3 regions of the Streptomyces sp. NBC_01190 genome follow, and region 2 is predicted to be linked to each of the others. Evidence: riboswitches for the same ligand, from Rfam matches in the RefSeq annotation. Region 2 holds a riboswitch; each other region holds the start of a gene.

Region 1 (9,464 bases), 2.2 Mb from region 2:
TCGCCGCCGGAACCCTAAGGGTCGGTTCAGGGTCCTATCCGGTCCCCGATCCCGCCGCGGCGGACCTGGGTGGCTTTACAGTCGAAGCAGTGCGGTACTCCGGGTACTCCGGCTTCTCGGGGGTACCACGGAGCATTCGAAAAGCACCGGCGGAAGGCCGTCCGGGAACGCGCAGCGACCTAGGAGTGTTGAGACGGTCATGGAGAAGCTGTTCAAGAGCCTGCCCTGGTGGGTGAAGTGGGTCGGCATCCCGATCATCGCCCTGGTGGTGTTCGGCTCGCTCATCGCCAGCCTGGTGAGCATCGTCGTGGGTCTGCTCTTCAAGGTGCTGGTCTTCGTCATCCTGGTCAGCGCGCTGGTGTTCGTGGTGAAGCGGGTCACATCGGGCGGGTCGGGGTCCAAGAGGCGCGACTGGTGAACCGGCCGGCGGGCGGATCACTTCGCCCGGCGGTGACCGTGGGCCGGCCGGGCGGCGCCGGCCTCGGCGGTGACCGGGCCAGCGGCGTCACGCCGGTCCTTGCCGCCACGGCCTGAGTGCCGGTCCGCGCTGACCACGAGTGCCGCGAGCACGGTGGTCAGCGGTACGGACGCCACCAGACCGATACTGCCGACCAGGGTACGGACGATCTCCTCCGCGACGAGTTCGCTGTCGGCGACCCGCAAGACCCCGCTGCGCGCGATGGAGAAGAGCAGCAGCAGCGGAAGCGCGGCCCCGGCGTACGCCATCACCAGGGTGTTCACCACCGAGGCGATGTGGTCCCGGCCGATGCGCATCCCGGCCCGGTAGAGCTCGCGCCAGTTGGCGCCCGGGTCGGCGGCCCGCAGTTCCCACACGGCGGCGGTCTGGGTGACCGTGACATCGTCCAGCACCCCGAGCGAACCGATGATCACCCCGGCGAGCAGTACGCCCTTGATCTGGATGCCCGGGTAGAGGCTGTGGATCACACCGGTCTCGTCCGAGGTGTTGCCTGTCAGACGGGCCCACGAGATGAAGACCGAGCCCAGCACACCGATCAGGAACAGCGAGCAGAGCGTGCCGAGGACCGCCACCGAGGTGCGGGCATTGAGTCCGTGGCAGAGGTAGAGCGCGATCAGCATCATCGCGCTGCCGCCCACGACCGCGACCAGCAGCGGGTTGTCGCCGTGCAGGATCGCCGGGAGGACGAAGAGCGTCAGGACCGCGAAGGAGATGACCAGCGCGATCAGGGCGGTCAGGCCGCGCAGGCGGCCGACGAGGACGACCGCGAGGGCGAAGATCCCGGCGAGCAGCGCGATCGGCAGGCCCCGGTCCACGTCGGTGACCGAGTAGCGCAGTCCTGGCGGGGCGTAGGGGGCGTACGCGAGGACCACGCCCTCACCCTTGGTGTAGCGGCGTGTCTGGTCGGGCTGGACGACCTCGGTGAAGGTGGTCCCTTTGTCGGGCCCCGCCGTGACCTCGATGGTCGCCTTCTGGCAGGCGTCATCCTTGGCACCGCTCGCCGCGCCGGCCCTTGACGGACCACTCGACGCATCACCCGACGAGCCGTCCGATCCTCCGCCGAAGGAGCCGGGACCCGACGGCGCCGCCCCGGCCGCCTTGCACGAGACGTTCACGAGCCGGGCCACCGTGCCGCCGCGCGTCTGCTGGTCGAAACCGACGCCGGTACGGGCGTGGCCCGGCGCGCCGCCCGGCCACAGCAGGATCAGCCCGGCGAGCACCGCAGCGGCGAACGGCACCAGGATCGCGGCGATGACCTTGCGGAGATGGCGCGAGGCCGGCGGCACCGGACCGTGTCCATGTCCATGGCCATGCGCGTGGCCGTGGCCACGCCCATGGCCATGACCGTCACCCTGACCGGGCACCTGTCCCGTTTCCGGCACGGAGCGCCGGCCACGGTCCGGGTCGGGCCCCGCGCCGTGGCCGTCCGGCTGCGCCTGGCGGGAGTCCACAGCCCCGATCATCGCAAACCACCCTGGTGCGTGTCGGCAGCCAACCGTTACGGTGGGGTCACCTTTGCAACGCGGGAGCTCGGAGCACCGGGCTGAGAGGGCGCTGACCCGTCGGAGCGGCTGACACGGCCGCGACGCGACTGCTGCGCCGACCGCCGAACCTGTTACCGGGTAATGCCGGCGTAGGGAGTGGGTCCTTTGACCATGCAGGATGCCCGCACGCGTGAAATCGGCTGGCACAAGTCGTATCTCACGGATCCGACCGGATCACGGCCGGACCTTCTGGTCCCGGTCCGGCAGGTGCATCTCACCAACGGGAGCGACGTGACGCTGTACGACACGTCGGGCCCGTACACCGACCCGTCGGTGCGGACCGATGTCCGGCGGGGGCTCGCCCCGGTCCGGGACCGGTGGATCGCCGCCCGCGGCGACACCGAGGAATATCCCGGCCGGCCGGTCCGCCCGGAGGACGACGGCGTCAAACCGAGCGCCCGGCACAGCGGTCTGCGCAACCTCGACGCGGTCTTCCCCGGCCGCCCGCGGCTCCCCCGCCGCGGCCGCTCCGGCGAGCCGGTGACCCAGCTCCGCTACGCCCGGCAGGGCGAGATCACCCCGGAGATGGCGTACGTGGCCCTGCGGGAGGGCGTCCCGGCGGAGGTCGTCCGCGAGGAGATCGCGGCGGGCCGCGCCGTGCTGCCGGCGAACGTCAACCACCCGGAGATCGAGCCGATGATCATCGGCAAGCGGTTCCTGGTGAAGGTCAACGCCAACATCGGCAACTCGGCGGTGACCTCCTCCATCGAGGAGGAGGTGGAGAAGATGACCTGGGCCACCCGCTGGGGAGCCGACACCGTCATGGACCTCTCCACCGGGCGGAACATCCACACCACCCGGGAGTGGGTGCTGCGCAACTCCCCCGTGCCCATCGGCACCGTCCCCCTCTACCAGGCGCTGGAGAAGGTGGACGGCCGCGCCGAGGAGCTGAGCTGGGAGGTCTACAAGGACACGGTCATCGAGCAGGCCGAGCAGGGCGTCGACTACATGACCGTGCACGCCGGTGTGCTGCTGCGCTACGTACCGCTGACCGCGCGCCGCAAGACCGGCATCGTCTCGCGCGGCGGCTCGATCATGGCGGCGTGGTGCCTGGCCCACCACAAGGAGAACTTCCTCTACGAGAACTTCGAGGAACTCTGCGACATCCTCGCCGCCTACGACGTCACCTACTCCCTCGGCGACGGCCTGCGGCCGGGATCCATCGCGGACGCCAACGACGAGGCGCAGTTCGCCGAGCTGCGCACCCTGGGCGAGCTGAACACCATCGCCAAACGGCACCAGGTGCAGACCATGATCGAGGGCCCGGGCCACGTGCCCATGCACAAGATCAAGGAGAACATCGACCTCCAGCAGGAGATCTGCGAGGAGGCGCCGTTCTACACCCTCGGCCCCCTCACCACCGACATCGCACCCGCCTACGACCACATCACCTCGGGCATCGGGGCCGCGATGATCGCCTGGTGGGGCACCGCGATGCTCTGCTACGTCACGCCCAAGGAGCACCTGGGCCTGCCCGACCGCGACGACGTCAAGACCGGGGTGATCACCTACAAGATCGCCGCCCACGCCGCCGACCTCGCCAAGGGCCACCCGGGCGCGCAGTCCTGGGACGACGCGCTCTCCGACGCACGCTTCGAATTCCGCTGGGAGGACCAGTTCAACCTGGCGCTCGACCCGGACACCGCGCGCGCCTTCCACGACGAGACGCTCCCGGCGGAACCCGCCAAGACCGCCCACTTCTGCTCCATGTGCGGCCCCAAGTTCTGCAGTATGAAGATCTCGCACGACATCCGCCGCGACCACGCGGGCGACGGCATCACCGTCGACGGCGGCGCGGTCGGCGCCGTCGCCGCCGGCGGCTCACCGGACCGGGAGGCCACCGCGACCGACATCGCGGCCGGTATGGCGGCGAAGTCCAAGGAGTTCGCCGCCGCGGGCAACCGCGTCTATCTGCCGCTGGCCGAGCCGCTGGCCGACTGACGCCCGGTCGGTGCGGGGCGGGGCCGCGCCGGGCGCCCTTCCCGGGCTGTCCGCTGCGGCCCCGCGCACTCAGTTGACCGGCACCGGCGGCGGCCATCCCGTGGTGGCGAAGCTGCGCCAAGGCGTCTGGGTGGGGCCCGCGGTGGCCCTGAGGGTGGCGCCGACATAGGCACCGCGCTGCTTGCCGGGGTCGGTGCAGTCGGCGTTCTTGTGCAGGATGATGTCGGCGCCGGTGCTGTTGGTGACCGCGGTGATGCCGCCCGCGGCGAAGCGGTAGCACCTGTTCTGTACCGGGGCGGAGAAGGTCTGGGTGCGGCCGCGGCTGTCGGTGCCCATGATCAGGCCGCCCGAGAAGTCGGAGCAGCCCGCGGCGGCGAGGACGAGCGGGACGGTGGTGCACAGCGCTATCAGCGGACGTCGGACGCGCATCGGCTCTCCCGTTCTGGCCGCGTTCCGAGCGCGCCCGGGCCCGCTTCCCTGCTCGGTCCCGGCACGCTCCGACCATGTCTGACCCTGCGGAAGCAGTCAAACAAGGCGCGGCGCCCCGGGCGACCGGGCGGGGCCGTCCGGGCTACTCCGGCGCGTGCTCCGGGCCGCCCCAGTCGGGGCTGCTGTAGTCGGGCGAGCTGAAGCGCGGCGCGGTCGGCCGGGGGTCGTGGGGCGAGGAGAAGGTCGGCCGGGAGTAACCGAGGCGGGGTATCCGCGAGGCGGCCGGCGGCACCGGGACGTCCGGACCGGGGGCCGCCCGCCGGGTGAGAGCCTCGTCCAGGACCTCGTCCAGGAACGGCAGCATCCCCGAGCTGAGCAGGGTCTCGCGCCAGTGCAGCCGCGCCCGGCCGACCTCGGGCGGCAAGGAGTCGGGTGCGTCGTGGATCGCGCCCGACCCGTCGCGCACCGCGGTGAGCAGCAGTCCTACCACCCCGAGCACGACCGCCGCCGCGGTGATCACGGCGAAGAACCAGCCCGCGGTACGCAGCGGCCCGGCGATGGCGGGCTCGGGGGAGACGGCCGCCAGGGCGTAACCGATGATCAGGAAGATGACCGCCGCCGCGCCGGCGAGCAGCGGGGTGAGGACCGCCAGCACGGGCGCGAGCCCCGCGCCTGATCCCGCCCGGTCCGCGACACCCATGGCCGCGTAGCCGAAGTGCCGGTTGGCCCGGTTGCGCGCCGCGTCCTGAGCGGCCTCCCGCGACTCGATACGGATCGCGCAGTACGCCTCGTACTCCTTCGCCGCGGCCTGGTTGATCGCGTCGACGGAGGCCAGCGCCAGGGTACGCAACTGCTCGGCGTTCAGCGGCGGGTCGGCCCGCGCGGCCGCGCCGGGAGCCGGCCCGGAACCGCCGTCCATGGCGTCGTCCAGGACGGTACGCAAGGCGTCGTCGAGGGCGTGCTCGAAATCCGGGCGGTCCTCGTTGAGTAGGTGTGGAGCGCTGGTCATGTGCGTCCCCCGATGCTCCGACTCTCCGCGCGCGGCCGGTGTTCCACGTGGAACCGGCTCGGCTGACCGGATGGCCGGAGAGCGGTGGGCCTACGGATACAGCCGATGGTAGGGCGGTGCGGGGGGCCGTGGCAGGGTGGAACCAGGAAATGTGGCGCGGCGCAGGTTGCCGTTCCTAGCCCACCAGGGGGAGTTGGGCCACGAGCAGCCGTCCGTCCATGGTCACGCCGCCGTCCATCGCGACGGCCAGATTGTCCGCGTAGATCATCGGCCCCCGTACGGTGTGGTTCTGCTCGGCACCGTCGGCCGCCACGTACTCGCCGCCGACCTGGCCGAGCAGATACGGGATCGGGCTGTGGCCGTGCACCACCTGGCTGCCCCCGAAGGCGCCGAGGAGTTCGCGGGCGGCGTCCGGTCCCTCGTCGCCTCGGAAGGCGAAGCGCTTGGTGAACTTGCGGAACAGGTCCCAGCATTCGTCCGCGTCGCCCCGTTGCAGCACCCCGGTGATGGCGTCGTTCATCTCCTCGATGCTGCTGCCGTAGTCCAGATACGCGGTGGTGTCCGAGTGCAGCAGCAGGTGGTCGTCGGTGAGGTGGGCGGCGTCCAGCCGGGAGATCCAGGTCAGGTGCCGGTCCTCCAGCCGCTCCATGTCGGAGGGCTGACCGCCGTTGAGCCGCCAGGCGGCCAGGAAGGAGGCGGTGCCGCCGACGGAATTGACCGGCGTGTCGCCGAACCGGTGGGCGCCGAGGAGCAGCAGCTCGTGATTGCCCATCAGCGCCCGGCAGTAGCCGCCGGCGGCGGCGGCCTCCGCGGAGAGCTGCATGACGAGCTCGATGACGCCGATGCCGTCGGGGCCGCGATCGGTGAAGTCGCCGAGGAACCACAGTCGGGCGCTGCCCGCCGACCAGTGGCCCTCCTTGTCGACCAGACCGGTCTCGTACAGCGCGTCCAGCAACTCGGTGAGATAGCCGTGCACATCACCGACCACGTAGAGCGGTCCCGGGCGGTCGCCGTTCTCAGCCGCGACGCTGATCACCGGCAAGTCACGCTCGGTCGGCGTGTATTCCGGCGGCAGCGGCTCGTCCGGCCGCGTCGGATCGAAGCCCGCTGCCTGCGGCGGGTGTCCGCCGGGCGCGGCATCGTAGCCGGGTTCGTACCGGGATCCGGGGTCGTACCCCTGACCTGCCCCCTGAGTCATCGACCCCTCCACGATCGCGCCGCCATCCGCCCATCATAGGAATGACGGTGGCGCGTTGTGACATACCCAGGCACCAGGTTTTCAGAAGGTTCAGACAAACCATCCCTTAGTCCCCGTGTGCCGTCGGGCAATCCGTCCGTCGGTTCGGTTCAGCCGTCGCGGCGGGCGGGCGCCCGCGGCGGGCTGACGGTGGTGCGGTGGGCGCGTCGCTGCGACGAGGCCCGGACGATGAGTTCGGTGGGCATCACCTGCTGCACGGGGTGGGCGGGTCCGATGCCCTCGATGGCGTCGATCAGCAACTGGACCACGGCCGTGCCGATGCGGCGCGGTTGCAGCGAAAGGGTGGTGATCGGGGGGTCGGTGCCGGCGTACCCGCCGCTCTCGCTGCAACAGACCAGCAGCAGGTCGTCGGGGACCCGCAACCCGTAGCGGCGGGCGGCGGCGAGCAGATCGGTGCCGTTGGGGTCGAAGAGGCCGTACACGGCGTCCGGCCGGTCCGGACGGGCGAGTAAGCGGTCCGCGGCCACGCCCCCCGCGCAGGGATCGTGGGCGGGATACGCCTCGTAGACGGGTTCCTGGCCGACGCGTTCGCACCATTCCAGATACGCGGTGGTGGACAGCCGGGTGTAGGTGTCGGTGCTGGTGCCGGTGAGCAGCCCGATCCGGCGGGCGCCGGCCGCGGCGAGGTGGTCGAGGATGCCGAGCACGGCCTCCTCGTGGTCGTTGTCGACCCAGGCGTGCACCGGCAGGCTGCCGGCCGGGCGGCCGTCGCTGACCACCGGCACGCCCTGCCGGACGAGTTCGGAGACCACCGGGTCCTGGTCGGAGGGGTCGATCACCACGGTGCCGTCCAGTGCCACATTCCCCCACACGTCGTGCCGGGAGGACGCGGGCAGGATGACCAGCGCGTAGCCGCGGGCGAGCGCGGCCGAGGTGGCGGCCCTGGCCATCTCCGCGAAGTACGCGAATTCGGTGAAGGTGAACGGTTCTTCGCCGTATGTCGTCACGGTGAGGCCGATCAGCCCCGACTTGCCGGTGCGCAGTGTGCGCGCCGCGGCGGACGGCCGGTATCCGAGCCGGTCCGCGACCTCGCGGACATGGCGACGGGTGGCATCGGGCAGTCGGCCCTTGCCGTTGAGCGCGTCGGAGACCGTCGTGATCGAGACTCCGGCGGCAGCGGCGACGTCCCTGATCCCCGCCCGCTCCAGCCGGCGTCCGACGGGCCGGCTCGCCTGATGTTTCCCTGCTCCAGTCATGGCGTGCCGATAGTAGGGGGGTGCTGGTCCATCCAGCCTCCGGCAGCGTGACCCCTCAGAAGAACGGTTTCTGCAAGATCGAAACCGGTATGCAAGGTGGAATATGCGGTTGGCAGGCACATCTCCCGGACAATACGGTCCCGCGCACGGCGATCACCCGGCCATTGGTCACTAGTGGGGGCTTCCGGCAACTCACTCCTACGGGGGACGCGCGCCACCGCGCACGCCACCCGTGCACACCGGAAGCCCGGGTGGCCGCGCCGCTCTCCGGCCGAGGTCCGGCCGCCGATCAGGCCGAGGTCCGGCCGCAGATCAGGCTGCGCGCCCGGCGGCGCCTCCGGCGCGGATTTCCCGCCCACGCAGGTGGCGCACGCACACTCCCCAGCGGCTCCCGCCGCTCGTAGGGTGTGGCCATGACCACACCGAAGCTGCGTCTGGAACTGGACGGCATCCCTACCTACCTGCCCGGGCGACCCCCGGTGGCGGGGGACGATGTGCCGGCTTTCAAGCTCTCCTCGAACGAGAACCCGTATCCCCCGCTGCCCGGTGTTCTGGAGGCGGTCGCCGCGGCCGCGGCCACCTTCAACCGCTACCCGGACCACGGCTGTTCCGAGCTCACCGCCGAACTGGCCAAGCGCTTCGACGTGCCGGCCGGTCATGTCGCGACCGGTACCGGCTCGGTGGGTGTGGCCCAGCAACTGCTCCAGGTGACCTCCGGGCCCGGCGATGAAGTGATGTACGCCTGGCGGTCCTTCGAGGCGTATCCCATCGTGACGCAGATCAGCGGCGCCCGTTCGGTGCGGGTGCCGCTGGACGCCGATGAGGCGCACGACCTGGACGCGATGGCGGACGCGATCACCGAGCGGACCCGGCTGATCTTCGTCTGCAACCCCAACAACCCGACCGGCACGGTGGTCCGCCGGGCGGCGCTCGAGCGTTTCCTCGACCGGGTGCCGGCTGACACGCTGGTCGTACTGGACGAGGCGTACCGGGAGTTCAACACCGACCCGGATGTTCCGGACGGCATCGACCTCTACCGGGACCGTCCCAACGTGGCCGTGCTGCGCACCTTCTCCAAGGCGTACGGGCTGGCCGGTCTGCGGGTCGGTTTCGCGGTCGCGCACGAGCCGGTGGCGGCGGCGCTGCGCAAGACGGCGGTGCCCTTCGGGGTGAGCCAGGTCGCGCAGGACGCGGCGGTGGCCAGCCTGCGGGCCGAGCCGGCCCTGCTGGAGCGGGTGGCGAGTCTGGTCACCGAGCGCGCCCGGGTGGTGCGGGCGCTGACCGGGCAGGGCTGGACGGTGCCCGAGACGCAGGCGAACTTCGTCTGGCTGCGGCTGGGGGACCGGACGCTGGACTTCGCGGCGGCCTGCGAGCGGGCCGGTGCCTCCGTCCGGCCCTTCGCGGGTGACGGGGCGCGGATCACCGTGGCCGAGCCCGAGGCGAACGATCTGCTGCTGCGGGCGGCGGAGGAGTTCCGCAAGGAGCTCTGACCGGGACAGGGATCGGGACCGGGCCGGCGCCAGGGCCGAGGTCCCCCCGCCCGCCGTCCGCCGCTGAGCGCCCTCGACCCCCACCGCACCCCTTGTGAGCTGCGCTTTCGCCCTCTGAC
Region 2 (9,464 bases):
GCTCCGGCCGCCGAGGCCACCCCGGCCACCGAGGGCGACAGCGAGCAGGCCTGAGCCTTCCGGCCCGCGTCCGGCGGCCGGTCGTCCTGACGACCGGCCGCCGCGCGAGGTGTACGACGGAACGCCGCGCATGCCGCGCACAACGAGAAACACGCGTGACGACGGCGGGGGCCCACGCCCCCGCCGTTGACCCGTAGATCCACCGACCATTCGGGAAGAGACCAAAACCCATGGCGAACTTCACCGCCGCCGACGTCAAGAAGCTCCGCGAGCTCACCGCCGCGGGCATGATGGACTGCAAGAACGCCCTCACCGAGGCCGAAGGCGACCTGGACAAGGCCGTCGAGATCCTCCGCGTCAAGGGCCAGAAGGGCGTCACCAAGCGCGAGGGCCGCTCGGCCTCCAACGGCGCTGTCGTCTCCCTGATCGCCGCCGACAACTCCGAGGGCGTCCTCGTCGAGCTGAAGTGCGAGACCGACTTCGTCGCCAAGGGCGACAAGTTCATCGTCGTCGCCAACGCCATCGCCGAGCACGCCGCCGCCACCAAGCCGGCCGGCATCGAGGCGCTGCTCTCCTCCGAGATCAAGGACGGCCAGACCGTCCAGGCGTTTGTGGACGAGGCCAACGCCACCCTCGGCGAGAAGATCGTGCTGGACCGTTTCGCCCAGTTCACCGACGGTTACGTCGCCTCCTACCTGCACCGCACCAGCCCGGACCTGCCGCCGCAGGTCGGCGTGCTGGTCGAGCTGGACAAGGCGGACGCCCAGACCGCCAAGGACGTCGCCCAGCACATCGCGGCGTTCTCCCCGACCTTCCTGACCCGTGACGAGATCCCCGCCGAGACGGTGGAGAACGAGCGCCGGGTCGCCGAGGCCACCGCCCGCGAGGAGGGCAAGCCCGAGGCCGCCTTGGCGCGTATCGTCGAAGGACGGGTCAACGGCTTCTTCAAGGAGAACGTCGTCCTGGAGCAGTCCTTCGCCAAGGACGCCAAGAAGACCGTCCAGAAGGTGCTCGACGAGGCCGGTGTCACGCTCAAGCGCTTCGCCCGGTTCCGCGTCGGCGTCTGAACCGCAGCGGCGGCAGACCCCCCGCCCGGGGGCGTCTGGCCGACGAATGTCCGACGGCCCCGCTAGGGTCGTACGCGGTCGGCCGCCCGCCGGCCGGCCGCAGATGTGACGAGGAGGCCATTGCCGTTCAGGGACCCCATAAGGACCCCCGGCAATGGCCTCCTTTGTACGTGCACGAGGAGATCCGCAATGGACGATGCCGCCGACAAGGCCCGAGCCGACCAGCCCCACGACACCGGGGCCGGCGCCCGTAGTGGTGCCGCGCACCGCCGCTTTCTGCTGAAGCTGTCCGGCGAGGCGTTCGCCGGAGGAGGGGGCCTCGGCGTCGATCCCGACGTCGTGCACACCATCGCCAGGGAGATCGCCGCGGTCGTCAGGGACGGCTACGAGATCGCCCTCGTGGTGGGCGGCGGCAACTTCTTCCGCGGTGCCGAACTCCAGCAGCGCGGCATGGACCGGGCCCGTTCCGACTACATGGGCATGCTCGGCACGGTGATGAACTGCCTGGCCCTCCAGGACTTCCTGGAGAAGGAGGGCATCGAGACCCGGGTGCAGACCGCCATCACCATGGGCCAGGTCGCCGAGCCGTACATCCCGCTGCGCGCCGTCCGGCACCTGGAGAAGGGCCGGGTGGTGATCTTCGGCGCCGGTATGGGCATGCCCTACTTCTCCACCGACACCACCGCCGCCCAGCGGGCCCTGGAGATCGAGGCCGCGGCCATGCTCATGGGCAAGAACGGCGTGGACGGTGTCTACGACTCCGACCCCAAGCTCAACCCCGACGCGGTCAAGTTCGACGCGCTGGAGTACGGCGAGGTCATCTCCCGCGACCTGCGGGTCGCCGACCTCACCGCCATCACCCTCTGCCAGGACAACAAGCTGCCGATCCTGTTCTTCGAGCTGCTCGCCGAGGGCAACATCGCGCGGGCCGTCAAGGGTGAGAAGATCGGCACGCTGGTCAATGACCAAGGCACTCGGGCGTGATGGCGGCCCGGAGCTCTGATACGTGACATGACACCGGACCCGACACCGGACCTGCCGACGGCTTGCCCGGACCGGGGATGGACAACACGCTGCCGGTCGGACACCGTGCAGGGAAGACGCGCGCAGGGACCCCGACTCGATGGCTCTGCCTTCTGAGAACCAGGAGCACATGGTGATTGAAGAGACCCTCCTCGAAGCCGAGGAGAAGATGGAGAAGGCCGTCATCGTCGCCAAGGACGACTTCGCGGCGATCCGGACGGGCCGTGCGCACCCGGCGATGTTCAACAAGATCGTGGCCGAGTACTACGGCGCCATCACCCCGATCAACCAGCTCGCCTCCTTCTCGGTGCCCGAGCCGCGGATGGCGGTGATCACCCCCTTCGACAGCAGCAGCCTGCGCAATATCGAGGAGGCGATCCGCAAGTCCGACCTCGGCGTCAACCCGAGCAATGACGGCCGCATCATCCGGGTGGTTTTCCCGCAGCTCACCGAGGAGCGCCGCCGGGAATACATCAAGGTCGCCAAGACCAAGGGCGAGGACGCCAAGATCTCCATCCGCAGCATCCGCCGCAAGGCCAAGGAGACCCTCGACAAGCTCGTCAAGGACGGCGAGTCCGGCGAGGACGAGGTGCGCCGCGCGGAGAAGGAACTGGACGACACCACCGCGAAGTACGTGGCGCAGGTGGACGAGCTGCTCAAGCACAAGGAAGCGGAGCTGCTCGAGGTCTGACCGATCCGACCCCTCCGGGCCATGGCACAGGGCCTGCCAGCGACCCCCAGTGACACCCACCGTCCCCCAGCGACCACCACCGACAACTGCCGGTAGCCACCGATAGGCGATGGATATCGGCAACGACGACGACGCGAGGCGAAGCTCCGTGAACGACTCTTCCTGGGGCGCTTCGCCACGCGCCGGCCAGGCGGTGGGCACTCCGTATCCGGCGGGTTCCCCGGCGGGGACCGGCGTCAGGAGGAAGACTCCTTCCATGCCGTCACCCCCGCCGCCCTCGGAGCAGCCGCAGCCCGCCCCCGCCAAGAAGTCAGCGGGCCGCAACCTGCGGGCGGCGATAGGGGTCGGTGTCGGACTCGGCGTGGTCATCATCGCCTCGCTCTTCATCGTCAAGGCGATCTTCGTCGGCGTGGTGGTGGTCGCCGTCGTGATCGGCGTGTGGGAGCTGACCTCCCGGCTCGCCGAACGCAAGGACATCCACGCGCCGCTGATCCCGATCGCGGCCGGCGGGGTGGCGATGGTGATCGCCGGTTACGTCAGCGGCGCGGACGGCGCCTGGGTCGCCACGGCGCTCACCGCGCTCGCCGTCCTGGTCTGGCGGATGGCGCGGCCGCCCGAGGACTATCTGCGGGACGTCACCGCGGGCGTCTTCACCGTCTTCTACGTCCCCTTCCTCGCCACCTTCGTGGTGATGATGCTGGCCGCGGACGACGGCCCCCGGCGGGTTCTCGCCTTCCTCATCCTCACCGTGGTCTCGGACACCGGTGCGTACGCGGTCGGCTGGCGCTTCGGCAGCCACAAACTCGCGCCCCGCATCAGCCCCGGCAAGACCCGCGAGGGCCTGATCGGCGCGATCGCCTTCGCCATGATCGCCGGCGCCCTGCTCCTGCGGTTCCTCGTCGACGACGGCCACTGGTGGCAGGGCGTCATCCTCGGCCTCGCCGCCGCCATCAGCGCCACCCTCGGCGACCTCGGCGAATCCATGATCAAGCGCGACCTCGGCATCAAGGACATGGGCACCCTGCTGCCCGGCCACGGCGGCATCATGGACCGCCTGGACTCCATGCTGCCGACGGCCCCCGTGGTCTGGCTCCTCCTGGTCATCTTCGTCGGCCAGGGCTGACCGCCCGCCCGTCCGGGGAAGGCGCCGAAGCCGCCGACCGGGACACCGCCGCGGGTCTGCGACACTGGGAGGCATCATGCCTGTGCCCGGAGAACTCACCTTTGCCGTGCCGCGCGGAGCCAAGAAGCCGCCGCGGCACCTTGCCGACCTTTCGCCCGCGGAGCGGAAGGAGGCGGTGGCCGCGCTCGGGGAGAAGCCGTTCCGGGCGAAGCAGCTTTCGCAGCACTACTTCGCGCGATATGCCGACGACCCGGCCGCGTGGACGGACATACCGGCCGCGTCGCGGGGGAAGCTGGCCGAGGACCTGCTGCCGGAGCTGATGACCGTGGTCCGGCACGCCTCGTGCGACGACGGGGACACCCGTAAGACACTGTGGCGGCTCTTCGACGGGACGCTGGTCGAGTCGGTGCTGATGCGGTATCCGGACCGGGTCACCATGTGCATCTCCTCCCAGGCCGGCTGCGGGATGAACTGCCCCTTCTGCGCCACCGGACAGGCCGGCCTCGACCGCAACCTGTCGACCGCCGAGATCGTGCACCAGATCGTGGCCGGCATGCGCACGCTGCGGGACGGCGAGATGGAGATGCCGTCCGGCGGCCTGCAACCGGGCGGCCAGGCCGGAAATGGCGGCCAGGCCGACAAGTGCGGACCCACCCGGCTGTCGAACATCGTCTTCATGGGCATGGGCGAACCGCTCGCCAACTACAAGCGGGTGGTCGGCGCCATCCGCCGCCTCACCGATCCGGAGCCCGACGGCCTGGGCCTGTCGCAGCGCGGCATCACCGTCTCCACGGTCGGCCTGGTCCCGGCGATGTACCGGTTCGCCGACGAGGGCTTCAAGTGCCGCCTCGCGGTCTCGCTGCACGCCCCCGACGACGAGCTGCGCGACACCCTCGTCCCGGTCAACACCCGCTGGAAGGTCCGCGAGGTGCTCGACGCGGCCTGGCACTACGCCGAGGTCTCCGGCCGCCGGATCTCGATCGAGTACGCGCTGATCCGCGACATCAACGACCAGGCCTGGCGGGCCGACCGGCTGGGCAGGCTGCTCAAGAACCACCGGGTGCACGTCAATCTGATCCCGCTCAACCCGACGCCCGGCTCCAAGTGGACGGCCTCCCGTCCCGAGGATGAGCGGGCGTTCGTCGCCGCCCTGGAGGCGCACGGTGTGCCGGTGACCGTACGGGACACCCGGGGCCAGGAGATCGACGGCGCCTGCGGCCAGCTCGCCGCGAGCGAGCGCTGACCCGCCGGATCCGCCGCCATCCGCCGCCGCGGCCCGACACCACCCGCTGACCTGCGGGTTCCACCCGGCTGATAGCGTGCGGTCGGACAAATGAACATTCCGACAGGGGAGCGCCTGAGACGGCGCTGAGAGTGCGGCCCCCGAAGCCGCAGACCCTCCAACCTGATCCGGGTCATACCGGCGTAGGGAGTCAGCAGATGAAGACCGTTCGTCGGCGTGCCATCGGCGCGCTCGTCCTCGCCACCGCGGGTGCCACCGTCCTCGCCGCCTGCGGCGGCGGCTCCGGGTCCGGCTCGGGCGCCGGCGACTCCGCGGCCGGCGAGGGCAAGAAGTCCACCACCGTCACCCTGGTCAGCCACGACTCCTTCGCCGCCTCCAAGCAGGTGCTCGCGGAGTTCACCAAGGAGACGGGCTACACCGTCAAGGTGCTGCGCGGCGGCGACGCGGGCGCCGCCGTCAACCAGGCGATCCTCACCAAGGACCACCCGCGCGGCGACGTCTTCTTCGGGGTTGACAACACCCTGCTCTCCCGCGCCCTGGACAACGGCCTCTTCGACCCGTACACCGCCAAGGATCTCGACCAGGTGGCCTCCGACGTCCAACTGGACGCGACCCGGCACCGGGTGACCCCGATCGACTCCGGCGACGTCTGCGTCAACTACGACCGGGCCTACTTCACCGGGCACAAGCTCGCCCCGCCGCAGACCTTCGCCGACCTGGTGAAGCCCGCGTACAAGAACCTGCTGGTCACCGAGAACGTCAGCACCTCGTCCCCGGGCCTGGCGTTCCTGCTCGGCAGCGTGGCCACCTACGGCGACGGGGGCTGGCCGGCGTACTGGAAGCAGCTCAAGAAGAACGGCGTGCAGGTCGTCGACAGTTGGGAGCAGGCGTACAACGAGAGCTTCTCCGGCTCGGGGGCCGGCAAGAAGGCCAAGGGCGACCGGCCGCTGGTCGTCTCCTACGCCTCCAGCCCGCCCGCCGAGGTGGTCGGCGTCAGCCCGGAGCCCGCGCAGTCCCCGGTCGGGGTGTCCACCGGTACCTGCTTCCGGCAGATCGAGTTCGCCGGACTGCTGCACGGCGCCAAGAACACCGCGGGCGGCAAGGCGCTGATCGACTTCATGATCGGCAAGACGTTCCAGCAGGACATGCCGCTCGAGATGTACGTGGACCCGGTGCGCGAGGGCGCCGCCGAGCCCGAGGTGTTCACCAAGTACGGCGCGAAGATCGACCACCCCACGACCCTGGCGCCCGACACGATCGCGGCCAAGCGGGACGACTGGGTGAAGGCATGGACCTCGATCGTCCTCTGACCGGGGGGGCCGACGGGGCGGCCGGCGCGGCGGCCCCGGACACGGTCACGGACCCGGTCGGCGGCCCGGCGGCGGACCTGGCGACCCCGGGGACCCCGGGGACCGGAACACCCGAGCGGCCCCGCCATGACGGCCCGGACCGCCCGGACGGCGCCCACCCCGCCCGCCGCCCGCACCGCCCCCGCCGCGCCACCCTGATCCGGCTCGGCCTGATGACCCCGCCGTTCGCCTTCTTCGCCGTCTTCTTCGCCTACCCGGTCGCCTCGATCGTCGGCCGCGGCCTGCACCAGGGCGGCCACTGGCGGCTGAGCCCGGTCAAGGACGTGCTCGGTGACGCGGCGATCCGGCACGTGCTGTGGTTCACCTGCTGGCAGGCCGCCGCCTCCACCGCGCTGACCCTGGCCCTCGCGCTGCCCGGCGCCTACGTCTTCGCGCGGCTGGACTTCCCGGGCCGGAAGCTGCTGCGCGCGGTCGTCACCGTGCCGTTCGTGCTGCCCACCGTGGTGGCCGGCGCCGCCTTCCTCGCGCTGCTCGGCCGCGGCGGCTTCACCGACGACCTGCTGGGCCTGCGGCTCGACACCAGTGTGTGGGCGATCCTCGTCGCGCATGTCTTCTTCAACTACGCGGTGGTGGTGCGCACCGTCGGCGGCCTGTGGGCGCAGCTCGACCCGCGGCAGGAGGAAGCCGCCCGGATGCTCGGCGCCGGCCGGCTCGCGGCCTGGCGGCGGGTGACGCTGCCCGCGCTGGGACCTTCGGTGGCCGCCGCCGCGCTGATGGTGTTCCTCTTCACCTTCACCTCGTTCGGCGTGATCCAGATCCTCGGCGGACCCACGTACTCCACGCTCGAAGTCGAGATCTACCGGCAGACCGCGGAGCTTCTCGACCTGCCGACCGCCGCCGTGCTGACGCTGCTCCAGCTCGCCGCGGTGGCCGCGATCCTCGCCGTGCACGCCGGGACCGTACGGCGCCGCGAGGCGACCCTGCGGCTGGTGGACGCCGGCGGCACCGCGCACCGCCCGCGCGGCGGTGAACGCGTGCTGCTGGCCGCCGTGCTGGCGACGATCGGCGTGCTGATCCTGCTGCCGCTCGGTGTCCTCGTCGCCCGCTCGCTGGACGTCCCCGGCGGCTACGGGTTCGGCTACTACCGCGCCCTGACCTCGGCCGACGGGGGTACCTTCCTCGTGCCGCCGCTGCAGACGGTGGGGAACTCGCTGCGGTACGCCGCCGTCGCCACCGTCATCGCGCTGCTCGTCGGCGGGCTCGCCGCGGCGGCCCTGGTCCGCCGGGCCGGGCGGCTGGTCCGCGGCTTCGACGCGCTGCTGATGCTGCCGCTCGGCACCTCGGCGGTCACCGTCGGCTTCGGCTTCCTGATCACCCTCGACAAGGCGCCGCTCGATCTGCGCGACTCGTGGCTGCTGGTGCCGCTCGCCCAGGCCCTGGTCGGGGTGCCCTTCGTGATACGGGTGATGCTGCCGGTGCTGCGCGCGGTCGACCACCGGCTGCGGGAGGCGGCGGCGGTACTGGGCGCGTCGCCGCCGCGGGTCTGGCGGGAGGTCGAACTGCCCTTTGTGGGGCGGGCGCTGGGCATCGCCGCCGGGTTCGCCTTCGCGGTGTCGCTCGGCGAGTTCGGGGCGACGGTCTTCATCGCCCGCCCCGACAGCCCGACCCTCCCGGTCGCCGTGTCCCGGCTGCTCGGCCGGGCCGGCGCCGCCAACTACGGCCAGGCGATGGCGCTGAGCACCATCTTGATGCTGGTGTGCGCCGCCTCGCTGCTGATCCTGGAGAACCTCAGGACCACCGACACCGCGGGGGAGTTCTAGTGCCGAGACCTCAACCGACCGCCGCGCGGACGGCGATGTCCCAGGCCGCCGGCCGACGCGCCGCGGAGGCCCGGCCTGCCGTCAGACCGGCGCGGAAGACGCCGAAAGGGGCACTGGATGCCGTCTCAGCCGCTTGACCGGCCCGATCCCGATCCCGGGCCCGACCGGCCCGACCAGCCAGGCCCCGGAGCGCACCCGCTGCTCGAACTGGACGCCGTGACCGTACGGTTCGGGTCGCGCGCCGCCCTCGACTCGGTGGACCTCCAGGTGGCCGCGCACGAGATCGTCTGTGTGCTCGGCCCCAGCGGCAGCGGCAAGTCCACGCTGCTGCGGGCGGTCGCCGGACTCCAGCCGCTCGACGGCGGCCGGATCCTGCTCGACGGCGCCGACCAGAAGGCGGTGCCCGCGCACCGGCGCGGGCTCGGCCTGATGTTCCAGGACCACCAGCTCTTCCCGCAGCGCGACGTGGCGGGCAACGTCGCCTTCGGACCGCGGATGCACAAGATGGCCCGCGGGCCGCGCGACCTGCTGGTGGCCCAACTCCTGGACCTGGTGGGGCTGCCGGGCGCCGGCCGCCGCGCGGTCGCGACGCTCTCCGGCGGCGAGCAGCAACGCGTCGCCCTCGCCCGGGCGCTCGCCCCCGAGCCGCGGCTGCTGATGCTCGACGAGCCGCTGGGCCAGCTCGACCGCTCGCTCCGCGAACGGCTCGTGGTGGAACTGCGCCGGCTCTTCGGCCGGTTGGGCACCACCGTGCTGGCCGTCACCCACGACCAGGGCGAGGCCTTCGCGCTCGCCGACCGGGTCGTGGTGATGCGGGACGGCCGCATCGCCCAGTCCGGTACGCCGCTCGAGGTCTGGCAGCGGCCCGCCTCGGAGTTCGTGGCCCGCTTCCTCGGCTTCGACAACATCGTGGACGCCGTGGTCGACAGCGCGGGTGACGGTGGGGGCCAGGACGCTGCGGTCGGCGCGAACTCCGTGTGGGGCAGGCTGCCCGTCCCCGGCGGCACCCCGGCCGGCCCCTGCCGGCTGCTGATCCGGCCCACCGGGGTGCGGCTCGGGCCCACCGGCGACGGCCCGGTGTGCGAAGTCCTCGCCCGCACCTTCCGCGGCGGCCATGTCGCCGTCCTGCTGCGACCCGAACGCGGCCCGACGCTGGAGGCCGAATGCGCGCTGCGCGACGCCCCCGA
Region 3 (9,464 bases), 4.3 Mb from region 2:
GCGCGGACGGTGCCGTCCCGCGAGGAGCCGCCGGCGCCGTAGGTGACCGAGACGAAGGTCGGACCCACCGCCTCGATCCGGCGGATCGCTTTCCACAGCGTCCGCTCACCCTTCTCCGTCCGGGGCGCGGCGAACTCGAAGGAGTACGAGCGTTCCCCGCGAGCGAGCAGCTCACGAATGGTGAGGGCTCGGTCGGTGCGCGTGGAGGGAGTACCCAGGGCCATGTATGCAGGCTAACCGCAGGCGGCGACCGTGGGTGACCACACGAGGCGATGCGCCGTCTTCCGGCCGGATAACGTCCACTCCGCGGACATCGCGGCGGCCGGTCCTGGGCGGCCGCCCCCGCCGCCCGTCCGGTTCACCACTGGCCCGTCCGGTTCACGGCTGGTGCGAGCGGACGGCCTTCGCCAGCTCGGCGGCGGCGGCGCCGGGGTCGGCCGCCTCGGTGATCGCCCGGACCACCACGATCCGCCGGGCGCCCGCGTCCAGCACCTGCCGTACGTTGCCCAGGTCGATCCCGCCGATGGCGAACCAGGGCCGGTCGGTGCCGATCCCGGCGGCGTAGCGCACCAGGTCGAGGCCGGGGGCCGTACGGCCCGGCTTGGTGGGGGTGGGCCAGACCGGGCCGGCGCAGAAGTAGTCCGTATTGGGCGCGGCGGCCGCGGCGCGGACCTCCGCCTCGGCGTGGCAGGAGCGGCCGATCAGCACCTCGTCGCCGAGCAGGGCGCGGGCGGCGGGCACCGGCAGGTCGCCCTGCCCCAGGTGGAGCACGTCGGCGCCCGCGGCGTGCGCCACGTCGGCCCGGTCGTTGACGGCGAGCAGTTTGCCGTGCCGCCGGCACGCCTCGGCCAGCACGGCCAGCGCGGCGAGTTCCTCCCGGGCCTCGATGCCCTTGTGGCGGAGCTGGATGATGTCCACCCCGCCGCCGAGCGCGGCGTCCGCGAAGGCGGCGAGGTCACCGCGCTCCACGCGGGCGTCGGTGCACAGGTAGAGCCGGGCGTCGGCGAGCCGCCGGCGCTCGGTGGTGGTCTGCCGGGTCATGGCTCCCCCAGGGTGCCCCGGCCGCCGGCGGCGGCCGGGGCGCGGATCGCGGCCTACACGGCGAGCGCCTGGGCGCGGCGCTTCACCTCGGTCCCGCGATTCTCCCGCAACGCCTGGACGGGGGTGCCGGGCAGGGTCGGGTCGGGCGTGAAGAGCCACTCCAGGGCCTCATCGTCCGTGAACCCGTCGTCCTTGAGGACGGTCAGGGTGCCGGACAGCCCCTTGATGATCTTCCCCTCACCGAGGAAGTCGCCCGGCACCATCAGCACCTTGTTCTCACCGCGGCGGACCGCCAGGAGTTGCCCTTCCTTGATCAGCGGCCGGATCCGGGTCACTTCGAGGCCGAGACGCTCGGCCACCTCCGGCAGGGTGAGCCAGGAGGGGACAAGAGCGTCAATGTGTGCGTCAACCGACGAGAAAACAGTCACGAGCCAAGCGTGCCACCTGTCACCGACAACCGCCGCGTCACGACGCCGACCGGGGCATCAGCCGGCGGTCTCCTTGAGCGGCAGAGCCGGGTCCGCCGCGCGGGCCGGGTCGAGGGCGGCGGACCTGGCGATCAGCTTGCGGGCCTGCGCCATGTCCCGCGGTCTGCCCACCGCCAGCAGCGCCACCAGGACGCCGTCCCGCAGCCACAGCACCGACCAGGCCGGGTCCGCCGGGTCGCCGCGGTTCAGCATCGTGTCGCCCGCCGTGTGGTGGCCCGCGTACTGCACGAAGCGGCCGAACTGCTCGGACCAGAAGTACGGCACCGGATCGTACGGCTCGTCGCCGCCCAGCAGGTTGGCCGCGGCGGTCCGCGGCCCCTGCACCGCGTTGTCCCAGTGGTGGATCATCAGCCGCCGGCCGTAGCGGGCCGACGGGAAGGAGGCGCAGTCGCCCACCGCGAAGACGTCGGGGGCGCTGGTACGCAGCCGGTCGTCGGCGAGCACCGCGCCCGCCGGGTCGAGGCGGACCCCGGAGCCGGCCAGCCACGCGCCGGCCGGGCGGGCGCCGATCCCCACCACCACGGCCCCGGCCGGAAGCCGGCTGCCGTCCGCGAGCAGCACCGCGCCGGGTTCCACGGCGGCGACCGCGGTGCCGGTCCGCAGCCGCACCCCGGCCTCGGCGTACCACCCGCGCATGGGGGCGGTGACGGACGCGGGCAGCACCCCCGCCAGCGGCCGGTCGGCCGCCTCGACCACGGTCACCTCGCAGCCGGCCTGGCGGGCCGCGGTGGCGAACTCGGCGCCGATCCAGCCGGCCCCGACCACGACGACGGGCACCGCCGCGGCCAGCACCGGGCGCAGCGCCGAGGCGTCGTCCAGGGTGCGCAGCGGATAGACCCCCGGCACGCCCGCGGTGCCGGGCAGCGCCACGGCGTGCGCGCCGGTCGCCAGGACCAGCCGGTCGTAGGGCACCGGGCCCCCGTCGGTGACCAGTTCCTTCGCCTCGGTCCGCAGTGACCCGGCCCGCACGCCGAGCCGCAGTTCGACCCCCAGCGCGTCGAAGTCCACATCGAAGCGGATGTCCACCGGTTCGGTGCCTTCGGTGCCGAGCAGCACCGCCTTCGACAGCGGCGGCCGGTCGTAGGGCGGGTGCGGCTCGTCGCCGAGGAGGGTGATCGCACCGCGCCACCCCTGCCGCCGCAACTCCACCGCGGTCTGCACCCCGGCCATCCCGGCCCCCACGATCACCACGTCGTCGCTCACCCGCCCACCGTATTCCTCCGCGGTCCTCCGGGGACGGCCGATCCGTGGCCGATCGGAGTTTCCGGCCGTGCGCCGCCGGGCCCGGCCGCCGGGCCCGCCGGGGGCCGCGGGGGCGAGGCGATAAGGTGCCGGGAGAAGCGCGGGAGCCCGGGCGTACCGGGCTGAGAGGGCGACTGGGCGGTCGCCGACCGTAAGAACCTGATCCGGGTCATGCCGGCGAAGGGAGACGCACTCACGATGTCCACCCCTGTGCACGGGGCCCGACGCACCCGAGGACACGACGTCCTGGTGATCGGCGGCGGGCTGATCGGCCTGGTCACCGCCTGGCGGGCGGCCCAGCGCGGTCTGTCGGCCGCGGTCGCAGACCCCGACCCCGGCGGCGGCGCCACCCACGTCGCGGCCGGCATGCTCGCGGCCGTCACCGAACTCCAGTACGGCGAGCAGGCGTTGCTCGACCTCAACCTCGCCTCGGCGGCCCGCTACCCGGACTTCGTCGCCGAGCTCACCGAACTGACCGGCCTCGACACCGGTTTCCGCCCCTGCGGCACCCTCGCGGTCGCCCTGGACGCCGACGACCGCGCCCAGCTCCGCGATCTGCACGCCTTCCAGCTCACCCTCGGCCTGTCGGCGCACTGGCTCAGCGGCCGGGAGTGCCGCCGGCTGGAACCGCTGCTCGCGCCGGGTGTCCGCGGCGGCCTGCGGGTGGACGGCGACCACCAGGTCGATCCCCGCCGGCTCGCCGCCGCGCTGCTGCGGGCCGCCGAACTCGCCGGGGTGGCCTTCCACCGCTCGCCGGTGGTGCGGGTCATCCGATCCGGTGACGGCGGTGGCACGGTCACCGGCGCCCTGCTGGCGGACGGCGGGGTGATCGGCGCCGACCGCACGGTGCTGGCCGCGGGCAGCGAGAGCGGCCGGTTCCCTGGCCTGCCCGACGAGGTGCTGCCGCCGGTCCGCCCGGTCAAGGGCCAGATCCTGCGGCTGCGCGTACCGGCCGGCCACGGGCCCTTCCTGTCCCGTACGGTCCGGGCGGTGGTACGGGGCAGCCACGTCTATCTGGTGCCGCGCGAGAACGGCGAGCTGGTGCTCGGCGCGACCAGCGAGGAGTTCGGCTGGGACACCACGGTCACCGCCGGCGGCGTCTACGAACTGCTGCGGGACGCCCATGAGCTGGTGCCCGGCATCACCGAACTGCCGCTCACCGAGATGATCGCCGGGCTTCGTCCCGGCTCCCCCGACAACGCCCCGCTGCTCGGCCCCACCGCGCTCGACGGGCTGTTGCTCGCCACCGGGCACCACCGCAACGGTGTGCTGCTCACCCCGGTCACCGGCGACGCGCTCGCCGATCTGCTGACCTCCGGCGAACTCCCGGACTACGCTGCGCCCTTCACCGCGGCCCGGTTCGTACGGCAGGAGCAGTCGGTATGACGATCACCGTGCTGCTCAACGGCGAACGCAGGGAGCTGACCGCGCCGTGCACCCTGGCCGCGCTGGTCGCGACGCTGACGACCGCCCACAAGGGGGTGGCCGCCGCGCTCAACGAGGCGGTGGTGCCGCGCACCGGGTGGCCGGCCGCCGTGCTCGCCGACGGCGACCGGGTCGAGATCCTCACCGCCGCGCAGGGGGGCTGAGCGATGACCGCGACCAGCGAGATCACCGGGCCGGCCGGGACCGCGGCGGGCGGCGACGACCCGCTGTGGATCGGCGACGCAGTCTTCGCCGCCCGGCTGATCATGGGCACCGGCGGGGCGCCCAGCCTGGAGGTGCTGGAAGAGGCGCTGCTGGCCTCGGGCACCGAGCTGACCACGGTGGCGATGCGCCGGCTCGACCCGGCCACCAAGGGGTCCGTGCTGTCGGTGCTGGCCCGGCACGGCATCCGGGTGCTGCCGAACACCGCCGGCTGCTTCACCGCGGGCGAGGCGGTGCTGACCGCCCGGCTGGCCCGGGAGGCGCTGGGCACCGACTGGGTGAAGCTGGAAGTCATCGCGGACGAGCGCACCCTGCTGCCCGATCCGGTGGAACTGCTCGACGCCGCCGAGACCTTGGTCGACGACGGCTTCACGGTGCTGCCGTACACCAGCGACGACCCGGTGCTGGCACGGAAGCTGGAGGATGTCGGGTGCGCCGCGATCATGCCGCTCGGCTCGCCCATCGGCTCCGGCCTCGGGATCCGCAATCCGCACAACTTCCAGCTCATCACCGAGCGGGCGGGCGTGCCGGTCATCCTCGACGCGGGCGCCGGCACCGCCTCCGACGCCGCCCAGGCGATGGAGCTCGGCTGCGCCGCCGTCATGCTCGCCTCCGCCGTCACCCGCGCCCGGCACCCGGTGCTGATGGCGCGCGCCATGCGCCACGCGGTCGCGGCCGGCCGGCTCGCCCACCGGGCCGGCCGGATCCCGCCGCGCCACCACGCCCTCGCCTCCTCCCCCGCCGCGGGGACGGCCGCGCTCGACCCGGAACGCCCGGCGTTCTGACCCGCCGCCCGTGCCCGCGCCGCCCGGCGGCGGGCACGTCACGGATTGGTTCCGGAACGCCACGAGGAGGACACAGTGCGGGGACGGACCAGGGGACCACGGCGGCCGGGCTCGTAGAATCGGGCGTCGTGGACACCAGCGTGCATGACCCTCTTGTCGGACAGGTTCTCGACGGGCGCTACCGGGTCGAGAGCCGCATCGCGGTCGGCGGGATGGCCACGGTCTACCGGGCCGTGGACACCCGCCTCGACCGGGTGCTCGCGCTGAAGGTCATGCACCCCGGGCTCGCCGCCGACACCGGCTTCGTGGAGCGCTTCATCCGCGAGGCGAAGGCGGTCGCCAGGCTGGCGCATCCGAACGTGGTGGGGGTCTTCGACCAGGGCACGGACGGCACCTACGTCTATCTGGCGATGGAGTACGTGGCCGGCTGCACCCTGCGGGACGTGCTGCGCGAGCGCGGCGCGCTGCAACCGCGGGCCGCTCTGGACATCCTCGAACCCGTGCTGGCCGCGCTGGGCGCCGCGCACCGGGCCGGGCTGATCCACCGGGACATGAAGCCCGAGAACGTGCTGATAGGCGATGACGGCCGGGTCAAGGTCGCCGACTTCGGCCTGGTGCGCACGGTGGACACCCAGACCAGCGTCACGGGCGCGGGCGCGCTGCTCGGCACCGTCTCGTATCTGGCTCCCGAGCAGATCGAGTTCGGCACCGTGGACCCGCGCACCGATGTGTACGCGTGCGGTGTGGTGCTCTACGAGTCGCTGACCGGCCGGAAGCCGCGTGGCGGCGGCACCCCGATGCAGGTGATCTACCAGCACCTCAACGAGCCGATGCCGGCGCCGTCCGCCGCGCTTCCCGGCCTGGCGCCGGCCCTGGACGGCCTGGTGGCCCGGGCCACCGAGCGTGATCCGCTGGCGCGGCCGGCCGACGCGGTGGAGCTGCTGGCCGAGGTGCGGGCGGTGCGGGGCACTCTGACCGCCGGGCAACTGGACGGCCCGCCCACCGACCGGCCCGGCGCCGTGCTCGGCGCCGCCGCCCCGGCCGCGGCCGGCTCGGAGGACCCGACCGGGGTCCTCCCGCTGCCGACGGCGACGCCGCCGTACGGGACCGGGGCCGACTTCGGCACGGGCGGGGGTGACGACACCACCACCCAGCTCAACCGGACCAGCCGGCTCGTGATGCCGCCGCCCCCGCCGCCCGGCGCCCCGGAACGCCGGCGCGGGCCCCGGCCGGGCCGCCGCGGGCCGATCGCCGTGGCGCTGGTGCTGCTCGCCCTGCTCGGCATCGGCGCGGGCGTCTGGTACGTCAGTGACGGCCAGTTCACCAGGGTGCCCGGTGTGCTCGCGCTGCCGCGGGCCGACGCCGAGCGGAAGCTGTCGTCGGCCGGTCTCGACACCAAGGTGCGGCTGGACTTCTCGCTGACCGTGCCGCGGGGCAGCGTGATCGGCACCGACCCGGCTCCGGGCAAGCGCGTCCGCGGCAACGGCACCGTGACGCTCACCGTCTCCAAGGGCCCGCGGCAGGTGCGGGTGCCCGGCGTCAAGGGCCGCGCGCTGGCCGCCGCGCGGCAGGAACTCAAGAGCGCGGGTCTGGCTCCCGGCATCGTCAAGAAGGCGTTCAGCGACGACGTACCGGGCGGCCAGGTGATCTCCACCGACCCGGCGGGCGGCGCCGAGCGCGCCCCCGGCACCCCGGTGGCGATCACCGTCTCGCGCGGCGCGCCGGTCGATCTGCCGGACGTGGTCGGCGAGCCGGTGGACGACGCCAGGCAGGATCTGACGGACGCCGGGCTGAAGGTGGTGGTCGCCCCCGACCCGGTCTTCTCCGACCAGGCCGACAAGGACACGGTCGCCGCGATCTCCCCGACCGGCGACCTCGGCGCCGGTGACACGGTGACGCTGACGGTCTCCAAGGGCCAGGAGCTCTTCGACGTGCCGGAGGTGACCGGCAAGAAGCAGGGCGACGCCGAGCGGATCCTGAAGGCGGCCGGCTTCGACACCCGGGTGATCAACCTCTTCTTCGGCCAGACGGTCTTCAGCCAGTCGCCGGACGGCGGCGGTCAGGCGCCCAAGGGCACCACCGTCACCCTGTGGGTGCGCTGACCCGATGCCGGTACGCAATCCTGTCGGCGCCCATGTGCCGGTCGCCGGAGGCCTGGCGGCGAAGGGCCTGGCTTATGCGGCCCGGCTCGGCGCCGAGGCCGTCCAGGTCTTCGTGGCCAACCCGCGCGGCTGGGCCACCCCGCCGGGCGATCCCCGGCAGGACGAGCTGTTCCGCGCCGCCTGCGCCGAACGGGACCTGCCCGCCTATGTGCACGCCCCCTATCTGATCAACTTCGGCTCGCACACCGAGGCCACCGTCGATCTCTCGGTGCTCTCGCTGCGGCACTCGCTGCGCCGGGCCCGCGCGATCGGCGCGCTGGGCGTGGTGGTGCACACCGGCTCGGCGACCGGCGGCCGGGCCCGCGAGGTGGCGCTGGCCCAGCTCGGCGAGCGGGTACGGCCGCTGCTCGACGAGTTGACGCACGACGACGACCCGCTGCTGCTGCTGGAGTCGACGGCCGGCCAGGGCTTCTCGCTGTGCTCGCTCGCCGAGGAGCTCGGACCGTATCTGGCGGCGCTCGACGGGCATCCCCGGGTGGGGCTGTGCCTGGACACCTGCCATGTGTACGCGGCCGGGCACGACCTGGTGGCACCGGGCGGGGCGGCGCGGCTGCTGGACGAGATCGAGGCGGTGGCCGGGCCCGGCCGGCTGCGGCTGATCCACGCCAACGACTCCACGGCGGGGTGCGGCTCGCATCTCGACCGGCACGCCAACATCGGGGTGGGGCGGATCGGCCCCGACCCGTTCGGCGCGCTCCTGCGGCACCCGGCGACGGCGAACGTACCGCTGGTGATCGAGACGCCGGGCGGTCCGGAGGGCCAGGCGGCGGACGTGAAGCTGCTCAAGGAGCTGCGGGACGGCTGAGAGGGGTCCCGGAAGCCGCGGGCCGGCGCCGGGGGCAACGGACACCGCCGCGGAAAGCGGCGGGAGGCGCGGACCGAGGTGATCCACGACTCCCGGCCGGCGCACCGGGGCGCCGACGCCGCTCACTGCCCCCGGTACATCTCCGCGACCAGGAACGCCAGGTCGAGCGACTGGCTGCGGTTGAGCCGCGGGTCGCAGGCCGTCTCGTACCGCTGGTGGAGATCGTCCACGAAGATCTCGTCGCCGCCGCCCACGCACTCGGTGACGTCGTCACCGGTCAGCTCGACGTGGATACCGCCGGGATGGGTGCCCAGGCCGTGGTGGACCTCGAAGAAGCCCTTCACCTCGTCGAGCACGTCGTCGAAGCGCCGGGTCTTGTGGCCCGAGGCCGCCTCGAAGGTGTTGCCGTGCATCGGGTCGCTGACCCAGGCCACCCGCGCGCCCGACGCGGTGACCTTCTCCACCAGCGTCGGCAGTTTGTCGCGCACCTTGTCCGCGCCCATCCGCACGATGAAGGTGAGCCGCCCGGGCTCGCGGTCCGGGTCGAGCCGCTCGACGTAACTGAGCGCTTCCTCCGGGGTGGTGCCCGGGCCCAGCTTGATGCCGATGGGGTTGCGGATCCGGGCGGCGAACTCGATGTGCGCGCCGTCGAGTTGCCGGGTGCGCTCACCGATCCACACCATGTGCCCGGAGACGTCGTACAGATTGCCGGTCCGGGAGTCGGTGCGGGTCAGCGCCGACTCGTAGTCGAGCAGCAGCGCCTCGTGGGAGGCGTAGAACTCCACCGTCCGGAACTCGGCGGGGTCGCTGCCGCAGGCCGCCATGAAGTTGAGCGCGCCGTCGATCTCCCGGGCCAGCGCCTCGTACCGCTGGCCGGAGGGGGAGGACTTCACGAAGTCCTGGTTCCAGGCGTGCACCTGGCGCAGATCGGCGTAGCCGCCGGTGGTGAAGGCCCGCACCAGGTTGAGGGTGGACGCGGAGGCGTTGTACATCCGCTTGAGCCGCTGCGGGTCGGGGATCCGGGCCTCGGGGGTGAACTCGAAGCCGTTCACCGAGTCGCCGCGGTACGTGGGCAGGGTCACCCCGCCGCGGGTCTCGGTCGACTTGGAGCGCGGCTTGCTGTACTGGCCGGCGATCCGCCCGACCTTCACCACCGGCACCGAGGCGGCATAGGTGAGCACCGCTCCCATCTGCAGCAGCGTCTTCAGCTTGTTGCGGATCTGGTCGGCGCCCACGGCGTCGAACGCCTCCGCGCAGTCGCCGCCCTGGAGCAGAAACGCCTCCCCCTTGGCCA

Evidence for each region. A riboswitch is a leader RNA that binds a small molecule or an ion and turns the genes downstream of it on or off. The one in region 2 is predicted to bind thiamine pyrophosphate.
Region 1: it holds a riboswitch for thiamine pyrophosphate, as region 2 does, so the genes downstream of both, thiC (phosphomethylpyrimidine synthase ThiC) here and OG519_RS25995 (thiamine ABC transporter substrate binding subunit) in region 2, are expected to answer to the same signal.
Region 3: it holds a riboswitch for thiamine pyrophosphate, as region 2 does, so the genes downstream of both, thiO (glycine oxidase ThiO) here and OG519_RS25995 (thiamine ABC transporter substrate binding subunit) in region 2, are expected to answer to the same signal.

The regions. Positions count from the first base shown of each region.
Region 1 is NZ_CP108580.1:3,991,677-4,001,140, reverse strand. It holds gene OG519_RS16655 (cupin domain-containing protein) at 1-18, shown strand, start outside; gene OG519_RS16650 (DUF5326 family protein) at 200-418, shown strand; gene OG519_RS16645 (YibE/F family protein) at 436-1,941, opposite strand; TPP riboswitch at 1,991-2,135, shown strand; gene thiC (phosphomethylpyrimidine synthase ThiC) at 2,128-3,963, shown strand; gene OG519_RS16635 (hypothetical protein) at 4,033-4,392, opposite strand; gene OG519_RS16630 (hypothetical protein) at 4,535-5,401, opposite strand; gene OG519_RS16625 (metallophosphoesterase) at 5,577-6,599, opposite strand; gene OG519_RS16620 (LacI family DNA-binding transcriptional regulator) at 6,749-7,855, opposite strand; gene hisC (histidinol-phosphate transaminase) at 8,263-9,345, shown strand.
Region 2 is NZ_CP108580.1:6,150,712-6,160,175, forward strand. It holds gene rpsB (30S ribosomal protein S2) at 1-54, shown strand, start outside; gene tsf (translation elongation factor Ts) at 231-1,067, shown strand; gene pyrH (UMP kinase) at 1,257-2,051, shown strand; gene frr (ribosome recycling factor) at 2,224-2,781, shown strand; gene OG519_RS25985 (phosphatidate cytidylyltransferase) at 2,891-3,904, shown strand; gene rlmN (23S rRNA (adenine(2503)-C(2))-methyltransferase RlmN) at 3,981-5,147, shown strand; TPP riboswitch at 5,242-5,353, shown strand; gene OG519_RS25995 (thiamine ABC transporter substrate binding subunit) at 5,345-6,457, shown strand; gene OG519_RS26000 (ABC transporter permease) at 6,670-8,277, shown strand; gene OG519_RS26005 (ABC transporter ATP-binding protein) at 8,476-9,464, shown strand, end outside.
Region 3 is NZ_CP108580.1:1,868,104-1,877,567, forward strand. It holds gene metF (methylenetetrahydrofolate reductase [NAD(P)H]) at 1-224, opposite strand, end outside; gene thiE (thiamine phosphate synthase) at 379-1,041, opposite strand; gene OG519_RS07960 (Rv2175c family DNA-binding protein) at 1,095-1,469, opposite strand; gene OG519_RS07965 (NAD(P)/FAD-dependent oxidoreductase) at 1,527-2,732, opposite strand; TPP riboswitch at 2,862-2,974, shown strand; gene thiO (glycine oxidase ThiO) at 2,970-4,157, shown strand; gene thiS (sulfur carrier protein ThiS) at 4,154-4,360, shown strand; gene OG519_RS07980 (thiazole synthase) at 4,364-5,203, shown strand; gene pknB (Stk1 family PASTA domain-containing Ser/Thr kinase) at 5,332-7,305, shown strand; gene OG519_RS07990 (deoxyribonuclease IV) at 7,310-8,170, shown strand; gene OG519_RS07995 (class II 3-deoxy-7-phosphoheptulonate synthase) at 8,293-9,464, opposite strand, start outside.